Linked DNA regions of Azotobacter salinestris. The protein of the gene in region 2 interacts with the protein of the main gene of each other region in a pairwise test. Links are inferred from orthologs where the notes say so. Each region holds a gene or a part of one and is shown on either strand. Other genes may lie near its edges.

What was found.
Region 1: the proteins of GCU53_RS20340 (region 2) and def interact in binary tests that used the Escherichia coli proteins (3 or more experiments, as listed by UniProt). The link is inferred for Azotobacter salinestris from one-to-one orthologs.

Annotation. Positions count from the first base shown.
Region 1 is NZ_CP045302.1:2,670,742-2,674,959, reverse strand. What follows is about bases 1,505-4,218. They hold def (peptide deformylase), read right to left. Parts: upstream 3,258-4,218; coding sequence 2,751-3,257; downstream 1,505-2,750. Other genes in these bases: GCU53_RS12560 (LysM peptidoglycan-binding domain-containing protein), read left to right, coding at 3,410-4,218; fmt (methionyl-tRNA formyltransferase), read right to left, coding at 1,749-2,693; rsmB (16S rRNA (cytosine(967)-C(5))-methyltransferase RsmB), read right to left, coding at 1,505-1,746. In the rest of the region: Trk system potassium transporter TrkA, read right to left, coding at 1-409; more of rsmB, read right to left, coding at 421-1,504. UniProt on the Escherichia coli protein: Removes the formyl group from the N-terminal Met of newly synthesized proteins. Requires at least a dipeptide for an efficient rate of reaction. N-terminal L-methionine is a prerequisite for activity but the enzyme has broad specificity at other positions.
Region 2 is NZ_CP045302.1:4,325,904-4,331,856, reverse strand. What follows is about bases 1,366-4,308. They hold GCU53_RS20340 (aspartate-semialdehyde dehydrogenase), read right to left. Parts: upstream 3,371-4,308; coding sequence 2,360-3,370; downstream 1,366-2,359. Other genes in these bases: asd (aspartate-semialdehyde dehydrogenase), read right to left, coding at 3,512-4,308; GCU53_RS20345 (motility hub landmark protein FimV), read right to left, coding at 1,366-2,217. Outside these bases: more of GCU53_RS20345, read right to left, coding at 1-1,365; more of asd, read right to left, coding at 4,309-4,624; leuB (3-isopropylmalate dehydrogenase), read right to left, coding at 4,674-5,756; leuD (3-isopropylmalate dehydratase small subunit), read right to left, coding at 5,817-5,953.

The DNA.
Region 1 (4,218 bases), 1.7 Mb from region 2 along the record:
CGATCAGGCGCTTGATGTGGTTGGTCACCACCTGCTCCGGGCTGATCAGCACGTCCACCGGAATCGCCTCGTTGCTGAACAGCCCGGCGCGGGTCAGGTAGGCCGATTCGCGCACCCGGGCGATCCGCGTCGGGGTGTGGAACAGGGTGTAGGCGACCTGGCAGGCGACCATGTTGGTTTCGTCGCTGTTGGTCACCGCCACCAGCATGTCGGCGTCGTCCGCACCGGCCTGGCGCAGCACGGTGGGGAAGGAGCCCTTGCCGAGGATGGTGCGGATGTCCAGGCGGTCGCCGAGATCGCGCAGGCGGTCGCTGTCGGTGTCCACCACGGTGATGTCGTTGGCCTCGCTGGCCAGGTGCTCGGCCAGGGTGCCGCCGACCTGGCCGGCGCCGAGAATGATGATCTTCATCGACTCTTTCCTCAGCCGCGCGGACCGGCGGCGATCTTGATCAACTTGGCGTAGTAGAAGCCGTCATGGCCGTGCGGCTGCGGCAGCAGCTGGCGGCCGTGGCGCTGTGCCAGGCCCGGTTTGACGCCGACGAAGCTGGAGGCGATGTCCAGTTCGCGGGCGCCGGGCGTGCGGGCGAGAAAGGCGGCGATGGTGTCGCTGTTCTCCGCCGGCAGGATCGAGCAGGTGGCATAGAGCAGGATGCCGCCGACCTCGAGAGTCGGCCACAGGGCGTCCAGCAACTCGCCTTGCAGGACGGCGAGCGCGGGGATGTCGCTGGCCTGGCGGGTCAGCTTGATGTCCGGATGGCGGCGGATCACCCCAGTGGCGGAACAGGGCGCATCGAGCAGGATGCGCTGGAAGCGGCGACCGTCCCACCAGGCGTCGGTGGCCCGTGCATCGGCGGCGATCAGCCGGGCCTCGAGGCCCAGCCGGTCGAGGTTTTCGCGGACCCGCGCCAGACGCTTCTCCTCCGCATCGAGAGCGACCAGCTCGGCCAGCCGCGGCTCGGTCTCCAGCAGGTGGCAGGTCTTGCCGCCGGGCGCGCAGCAGGCATCCAGCACGCGCTGGCCGGGCATCAGTTCGAGCAGGTAGGCGGCCAGCTGGGCGGCCTCGTCCTGCACGCTGATGCGGCCCTCGGCGAAGCCCGGCAGGCTGCGCACGTCGCGCGGCTCGCCGAGCAGGATGCCGTCGCGGCTGAAGCGGCAGGCGCTGGCCGGGATGCCGGCGGCCTCCAGCTCGGCGAGGTAGATATCGCGCGAGGTCAGCCGGCGGTTGACCCGCAGGGTCAGCGGCGGGTGCTCGTTGTTGGCGGCGCAGATGGCTTCCCAGTGCTCCGGCCAGTGCTTCGCCAGGGCCTGCTGCAGCCAGCGCGGATGGGCGGTGCGCGCCACCGGATCGTTCTCCAGCGCGCCGAGCAGCGCCTCGCCTTCGCGCTGCACACGGCGCAGCACGGCGTTCAGCAGGGCCTTGGCCCAGGGCTTTCTCAGTTGTTCGGCACAGGCCACGGTTTCGCCGATCGCCGCATGGGCGGGGATGCGGGTGTGCAGCAGCTGGTAAAGGCCGATCAGCAGCAGCGCCTCGATATCCCGGTCGGCGGCCTTGAACGGCTTGCGCAGCAGCTTTTCGGCGAGCAGCGCCAGGCGCGGCTGCCAGCGGGCGGTGCCGAAGGCCAGCTCCTGGGCCAGTGCGCGGTCGCGTGGCTCGACCTGCTCCAGCTGTGCCGGCAGGGCGGCGAGCGAGGCCTTGCCGGCGAGCACGGCGGCAAGGGCGCGGGCGGCGGCCAGACGCGGATTCAGGCTCATGCCCCCAGCACCTGGCCGACGGCGAACTGCTCGCGGCGGCTGTTGTACAGCTCGGCGAAGGCCAGCGGCCTGCCGCCCGGCAACTGCAGGCGGGTCAGGCGCAGGGCGCCGCTGCCGCAGGCCACGGTCAGGCCGTCGCGGCTGGCGGCGAGGATGGTTCCCGGCGCCCCCCTGCCCTGTTCGACGGCCGCGCCGAACACCTTCAGCGGCGTGCCGTTCAGACTGCTGTGGCAGACCGGCCAGGGATCGAAGGCGCGGATCCGCCGCTCCAGCTCGTCCGCCGGGCGGTTCCAGTCGAGCCGCGCCTCATCCTTGTTCAGCTTGTGCGCGTAGGTGGCCAGGGCGTCGTCCTGCACTTCGCCGGCGAGTCCGCCGGCGGCCAGAGCGCCGACGGCCTCGACCAGGGCCTGCGCGCCCAGCCCGGCCAGGCGGTCGTGCAGGCTGCCGCCGGTCTCGTCGGGGCGGATCGGCGTGGCGACCTTGAGCAGCATCGGCCCGGTGTCCAGGCCGGCTTCCATGCGCATCACGGTGACCCCGGACTCGCGGTCGCCGGCCTCGATCGCCCGCTGGATCGGCGCCGCGCCGCGCCAGCGCGGCAGCAGCGAGGCATGGCTGTTGACGCAGCCGAGACGCGGGATGTCCAGCACCGCCTGCGGCAGGATCAGCCCGTAGGCGACCACCAGCAGCAGGTCGGGTTCGAGCGCCGCCAGTTCCGCCTGGGCGGCGGGATCGCGCAGGCTCGCAGGCTGCAGGACGGGAATGGCATGCTGCAGGGCGAGCTGCTTCACCGGGCTGGGCATCAGCTTCTGCCCGCGTCCGGCGGGGCGGTCCGGCTGGGTGTAGACGGCGATCGGCCGCTGGCCGGCGGTCAGCAGGGCCTGGAGGTGCTCGGCGGCGAATTCGGGGGTGCCGGCGAAGACGAGGCGCAAAGGCTGGGTCATGGTCTCTCGCTCGAAAAAGAAAAAGGCTTGCCACGGCAAGCCTTCGCAAGGGCGGCCTCAGCCGTGCTGGCGGTGTTGCTTCTCCAGCTTCTTGCGAATGCGATCACGCTTGAGTGTCGAAAGGTAGTCGACGAACAGCTTGCCGTTCAGATGATCGCATTCGTGCTGGATGCACACCGCCAGCAGCCCTTCGGCGATCAGCTCGAAGGGCTGGCCGTCGCGGTCCAGGGCGCGGACGCGGACCTTCTGCGGGCGATCGACGTTCTCGTAGAAGCCGGGTACCGACAGGCAGCCTTCCTGGTAGGGCTCCAGTTCCTCGGTGAGCGACTCGAACTCCGGGTTGATGAACACCCACGGCTCGCTCTTGTCCTCGGACAGATCCATCACCACCAGGCGCTTGTGCACGTTCACCTGGGTCGCCGCCAGGCCGATGCCGGGCGCGGCGTACATGGTCTCGAACATGTCGTCGATCAGCCGGCGCAGGTCGTCGTCCACCGCCTCGATGGGCTTGGCGACGGTGCGCAGGCGCGGGTCGGGGAATTCGAGGATGTTCAGTATCGCCATATGCGTTTGTGATGCACTTGGGAATTGATCGAAACGGCTGCTGCTAAGATGCTGAGCAGCATTGAAAAAACGGCTTTACGCCGCGATCCCGAAAGGAAATCCGGCGGCGCTCGACGTTTCACGCGAAGGCACATCATAAAGGGATTCACCGCATGAGGAAATCACTACTCGCCCTGCTGCTGCTGGCTGCCGGCAGCACTCTGGCGCAGGCCGAGGTGCAGCTCCGCGAGGGTCATCCGCAGAGCTACACGGTCGTCCAGGGCGACACCCTGTGGGATATCTCCGGCAAGTTCCTTCGCGCGCCCTGGCAGTGGCCGCAGCTCTGGCACGTCAACCCGCAGATCGAGAACCCCCACCTGATCTACCCGGGCGACGTGCTGAGCCTGGTCTACATCGACGGCCAGCCGCGCCTGATGCTCAACCGTGGCGCCAGCCGCGGCACCATCAAGCTGTCGCCGCAGATCCGCCGCACGCCGATGGTCCAGGCCATCCCGACCATTCCGCTGGAGAAGATCAACAGCTTCCTGCTCAGCAACCGCATCATCGACGACGCCGTGCAGTTCCAGGGCGCGCCCTACGTGGTTGCCGGCAATGCCGAGCGGGTGGTCAGCGGCGCCGGCGACCGGGTCTACGCACGCGGCGACTTTGCCGCCGGCGAGGCGGCCTACGGCATCTTCCGCCAGGGCAAGACCTACATCGATCCGGAAACCAGGGAAGTGCTCGGCATCAACGCCGACGACATCGGCACCGGCGAGGTGGTCGCCGAGGAAGGCGACATCGCCACCCTGCTGCTCAGCCGCTCGACCCAGGAAGTGCGCATCGGCGACCGCCTGTTCCCCACCGAGGAGCGGGCCGTCAACTCGACCTTCATGCCCAACGAGCCGAGCGTCCCGGTCGACGGGGTGATCCTCGACGTGCCGCGCGGCGTGACCCAGATCGGCAACTTCGACGTGGTCACCCT
Region 2 (5,953 bases):
CAGCGTCAGATCATCCAGGCTCAAGGCGGCATTGCTCTGGGTGGAGCCCTGAAGATCCCTTTCCAATTCGGCTTCCAGATCACCCAGGCTTAGATTGATATCGGCAGCAAAGACGGGGGGACTCGGCTCGGCCTCTTCCGTTACCGAGGGCAAGCCTTTCTTCTCCTCGAGCGCCTCCAGCCCGGCAGCCAGGGCTGCGCCTGACAAGGCTGCGGTGGCGAAACCGGCCATGGCCGGGTACTTCATCCTTAGGTGATCGACTTGGGATTGGGTGCCAGTGATTTCGCGCAGCACCTTTTCCTGACGGGTGAAACCTTCACGATCACCAAGCTCGGCATGCACCTCCATCAGCCTCAGGCGCAGGTCGCTGCGCTTGGGCTCCGCGACGCAGGCAGCCTCCAGCAACTCGGCGGCCTCTCTGAAGCGGCCGTAGGCAATATGCTCCTCGGCGTCACTCAGCACATCCCGATCCCGCCCCCCGGGGATCTCATCCAGCAGAGTGGGCTCGATGGGCGCCCGCGACAAGCCGGTATCCAGCCGGGTATCGACCATGGCCACCTCGTCATCCTCATCCTGGAGATCCGTTTTCTTCGCGGCGCGCCGACGAGCAACCAGCAAGCCAAGCAGCAGCGCTGCCGCGGCACTTCCCCCCAGCGACGGGAGCAACAGCGGACTGCTCAGGATAGAGTCGACCAGGCCCATCGGCTCCGGTACGACAGCCGGCCGCGGCGGTTGCGGAGCCGCCGGCCTGGCCGGTGCAGGCTGCAGCGGGACAGACTGCACTGCCGGCTTATTGGCGAGCGATTCGGCTGCCGGCGGCATGGAGGATGCGACGACGGCCGCCGTCTGGGCGGGAGCCGTCGAGGCGGTTTCGGGCTGGACAGGTACGGAGTCTACCGGCTCTGCCGGAATGGACGCGCCCTCGCTGGAGGATCCAGCCGGCTTCAGGGCAGGAGCGGTGACACTCGCGGCTTCCGGCTGGCTGGGCTCCCTGGATGCCGGTGCGACAACAGCAGCAGGCTCGCCCTGCATTGCGGACGCACTGACAGCAGCCTCGGCAGCGGCTTCGCCAGTCTTGCTCGGCTGAGCCAGATTCGCCTGCAGCTTGGCCAACTGCTCATCCTTCAGTGCTATCAGGCGCTGCAACTTGTCCAACTGGCTCTGCAGATCATCCATGCGGCTCTTCAGCTCGACATTCTCGCGCTGGGTCGCATCGAGATTCTCCTTGGCCAGTGCCAGCTTGTCGGCAGCAGCCTTGCCATCTGCCCCTTGGTCGCTGCCGGCAGCTGCCTTGCCGCTGTCGGCAGCGACCAGACGCAAGCTGTCGCCAGTCTCCACGCGCGCCGGCGCGGCACCAGCCTCGGTGCGGCGAGTCGCATCCAACTGTCGAGCCGAGGCGACGGACGGACGGGAGCGACGCTCGCGCCAGGCTGCGTTCTGCTCGGCAACCTCGGTCAGCGCCTGGCTTGGGGAACGACGACGAATCTGCTGTTCATCAGGCAGGCGCAATACCTGTCCGCTCACCAGCCGGTTGATGTTGCCATCGAGAAAGGCCTGCGGATTCAGATCCTGGATTGCCAGCATGGTCTGATGAATGGTGCCCGAGGTCTTCACACGCTCGGCGACCTTCCACAACGTATCGTTAGTGGCGGTCCTGTACTCCTTGGCCGGCGTGCCGGCAGCCTCCGGGTTGGGAGAAGCCGGCCGGGTGGCCTTGGCCGGAGGTACTGTAGCGGCTGCCGGAGCACGCGAGACGACACCGGCCTGCTGCTCCGTCAAGGGCTTCTGCGCGGCGGACATGGCCGTCTGCGATGAATACAGCGGCGGATCGAGCAACAGCGTGTATTCACGCAACAGCCGACCGCTGGGCCAGAGAACCTCCACCAGGAAATTCAGATAGGGTTCGCGCACCGGCTTGGTGGAGGTCACCCGAATGACACTCTTGCCATTGGGTCTGATTATTGGCGTGAACTTCAGATCGCTCAGAAAATATTGACGATCGACACCCGCCTTATTGAACTCTTCGGGAGAGGCAAGGGTCGGGATGACTTCCTCTGAATCAATATCACGCGCCTCCAGCAGTTCGATTTCGGCAACCAGGGGCTGATTCAGCGCAGAACGCAGGGTCACCTCTCCAAGGCCCAATGCATGGGCTACGCCCGAAGACAGCGCCGAGGCCGCCGCGATTGCCAGTGCCAGTTTGCGAACCCGAACCATAACGCTTCCCTTGAGTGATTTCCCGAGCAGAGAAAGGAGCCTGATACTTGATACCCCGCGCACCTTGATTGCGCCCGGCCGCACGCCGGCTACATCAGTTGTGCCACGCAGTAATAGGTCTTCGAATGCGGGTCAGTATCTTTTAGAGACCCTGTTTTATCAATAACTCGGCCAGTTGCACGGCATTAAGTGCGGAGCCTTTCCGCACGTTATCTGACGTAATCCACAAATTGAGTTCGCATGCGTCATCCACTCCAGTGCGCACTCGACCGACATAGGCAACATCCTGTCCGACCGCATCTCCGATCACCGTCGGACAATCGTCCGGCTCGATCAGTTCAAGGCCCGGTGCCTGCTGCAGAGCAGCCTGCACGGCAGGCAGGTCGATCGCCTGCGACGCCTGAACGGCAAGGCTCAGGCTGTCACCGAAGAATACCGGCGCCATCACGCAGGTGACGGCAACCTTCAGCTCCGGCACCTCCAGAACCTGCCTCAGCTCCTCGACCAAACGTCTCTCCAGTCTGGCATGCCCTGCCGCATCGGTCTCGCCGACCCTGCCCAGCAGATTGAAAGCGATCTGCCGGTCGAAGAGGCGTGGCTCGAGCGGACGCCCATTGAGCAATTCAGTGGTCTGTCTGGCCAACTCCGCCACTCCCGCGCGACCAAGGCTGGACACCGGCAGACAGGCCGTCACCCCCAGATGCCGCCACTGTACAAGCGGGCGCAACGGTGCCAGCGCCAGCACCATAGCGACCGCCGGGGAGGCCGGACTGCTCAACTGCCAAGGAGCCTCGAGCCCCTGCAGCACATGGGGATTGATCTCTGCCACCACCCGAGGCGCCTGCCGCAGCGGCAGGCCACCGCTCAGGTCGATCAGCGCACAGCCGGCGGCCCGGGCCTGTGACGCATATTGCCGGGTCACGGCCTCGCCGGCAGCGAAGAAGACCAGGCGCACCCGGCCGAAATCGAAGGCTTCGACATTCCCGACCCGCAGATTCCGCTCCCTGAAGGATACCGACTTGCCTGCGGAAGCCGCACTGGCCAGCAGGTGCAGTTGGCCGACCGGGAAGCCGCGCTCTTCGAGAATTTCGACGAGCGCTGTGCCGACGGTGCCCGTGGCACCGACTACGGCGATATCGATGACTGAACTCATAAGGACTCTCCTGAAACGGAAGCGCACTCTAGGCGTAGATCAAGAGCAGGCAGACGGCGACTCGCCACAAAGGGGGGCATAACGAAAAGCGCCGCGGTATTGCCGCGGCGCTTTTCGTCTGCCCCGAAGATCGGAAAGCCGTCAACGCTCCAGCAGGATACGCAGCATGCGCCGCAGCGGCTCGGCCGCGCCCCACAGCAACTGGTCGCCGACAGTGAAGGCCCCCAGGTACTGCGAGCCCATGTTGAGCTTGCGCAGGCGCCCGACGGGAACCGTCAGGGTACCGGTGATCGCCGCCGGGCTCAGCTCCTGCATGCTGGCTTCGCGATGGTTCGGCACCAGCCTCACCCAGGGATTGTGCTGGCTGATCAGCCCCTCGATGTCGGCGATCGGCACGTCCTTGTTCAGCTTGATGGTCAGCGCCTGGCTATGGCAGCGCATCGCGCCGACCCGCACGCAGATGCCGTCGACCGGGATCGGGTTCTTGATGCGACCGAGAATCTTGTTGGTCTCGGCCTGCCCTTTCCACTCCTCACGGCTCTGGCCGTTGGGCAGCTCCTTGTCGATGTAGGGGATGAGGCTGCCGGCCAGCGGCACACCGAAGTGATCCACCGGAAACTCGGCGCTGCGCTGAACTTCGGCGACCTTGCGGTCGATCTCGAGGATGGCGCTGGCCGGATCGGCCAGTTCGTTGGCCACCGCCGCATTGATGGTCCCCATCTGACGGATCAGTTCACGCATGTTCTGCGCGCCGGCTCCGGAAGCGGCCTGATAGGTCATGGCGCTCATCCACTCGACCAGGCCGGCCTCGTAGAGACCGCCCAAGGCCATCAGCATCAGGCTGACGGTACAGTTGCCGCCGATGTAGTTCTTGACGCCGGCATCCAGCGACTGGTCAATCACCCGACGGTTGACCGGATCCAGCACGATGACTGCATCGTCGGCCATGCGCAGGCTGGAGGCCGCGTCGATCCAGTAGCCCTGCCAGCCGGCCTCGCGCAGCTTGGGGAAGACTTCGCTGGTGTAGTCGCCGCCCTGGCAGGTGATGATCGCATCGAGACTCTTCAGCTCCTCGATGCTGTAGGCATCCTTCAGCGGCGCGGTTTCCTTGCCGATCGCCGGCCCTTGGCCGCCCACGCTGGAGGTGGTGAAGAACACCGGCTCGATCAGGTCGAAGTCCCGCTCTTCCAGCATTCGCTGCATGAGCACGGAACCGACCATGCCGCGCCAACCGATCAGACCTACACGTTTCATTGCAACTGCACCTGTATAGAAGTGGCCCGCATAAAGGCGAGCCGAAAGCTTACAACTTGGCGAGCGCCGCGACTACCGCATCGCCCATCTCGGTCGTACCGACCTTCCGGCAGCCTTCCGACCAGATGTCGCCGGTACGCAGCCCCTGGTCCAGCACGTTGCTGACCGCCTGCTCGATGGCATTGACCGCCTCGGTCTGGCCGAAGCTGTACCGCAGCATCATCGACACCGAGAGGATGGTGGCCAGCGGGTTGGCGATACCCTTGCCGGCGATGTCCGGCGCACTGCCGTGGCACGGCTCGTACATGCCCTTGTTGTTGGCATCCAGCGAGGCCGACGGCAACATGCCGATCGAGCCGGTGAGCATGGAGGCTTCGTCCGACAGGATGTCGCCGAACATGTTGTCGGTGACGATCACGTCGAACTGCTTGGGCGCACGCACCAGCTGCATGGCGGCGTTGTCGACGTACATGTGCGACAGCTCGACATCCGGGTAGTCCTTGGCAACCTCCTCGACCACCGCGCGCCACAGCTGGCTGGAGGCCAGCACGTTGGCCTTGTCCACCGAGCACAGTTTCCGGTTGCGCACGCGGGCCATGTCGAAACCGACCCTGGCGATGCGCCGGATCTCGCTCTCGCTGTACGGCAGGGTGTCGTAGGCCATGCGCTCGCCGCTCTCCAACACCTTGGTTTCGCGCGGCTGGCCGAAGTAGATGCCGCCGGTCAGCTCGCGGACGATGAGGATGTCCAAGCCGGCGACCACTTCCGGCTTGAGGGTGGAAGCCTCGGCCAACTGCGGGTAGAGCAGCGCCGGGCGCAGGTTGCCGAACAGGCCCAGCTGCGAGCGGATTTTCAGCAGGCCGCGCTCAGGACGGATGGCCGGATCGATGGTGTCCCACTTCGGACCGCCGACGGCGCCGAGCAGGATGGCATCGGCGGCACGGGCACGCTCCAGGGTTTCGTCGGCCAGCGGCACACCGTACTTGTCGACGGCAGCGCCACCCAGCTCGTCGTAGCTCAGCACGAAGCCCAGCTGGTACTTCTCGTTGGCCAGCTGCAGGACCTTGACCGCTTCGGCCATGATTTCCGGGCCGATGCCGTCGCCCGGAAGAACCAGAATCTGCTTGCTCATTGCATGTCCTTGAATGTCGAACCCTGGGAGCGGATCGAAGCCGCCCCCAGTGGAAAGGGATTACTTGATAGCGCCGAACAGCCAGGGGCTGGTCTGTTTGTGCTTTTCCTCGAACGCGCGGATGGCATCGGCATCCTGCAGGGTCAGGCCGATGTCGTCCAGGCCGTTGAGCAGGCAGTGCTTGCGGAAAGGATCGA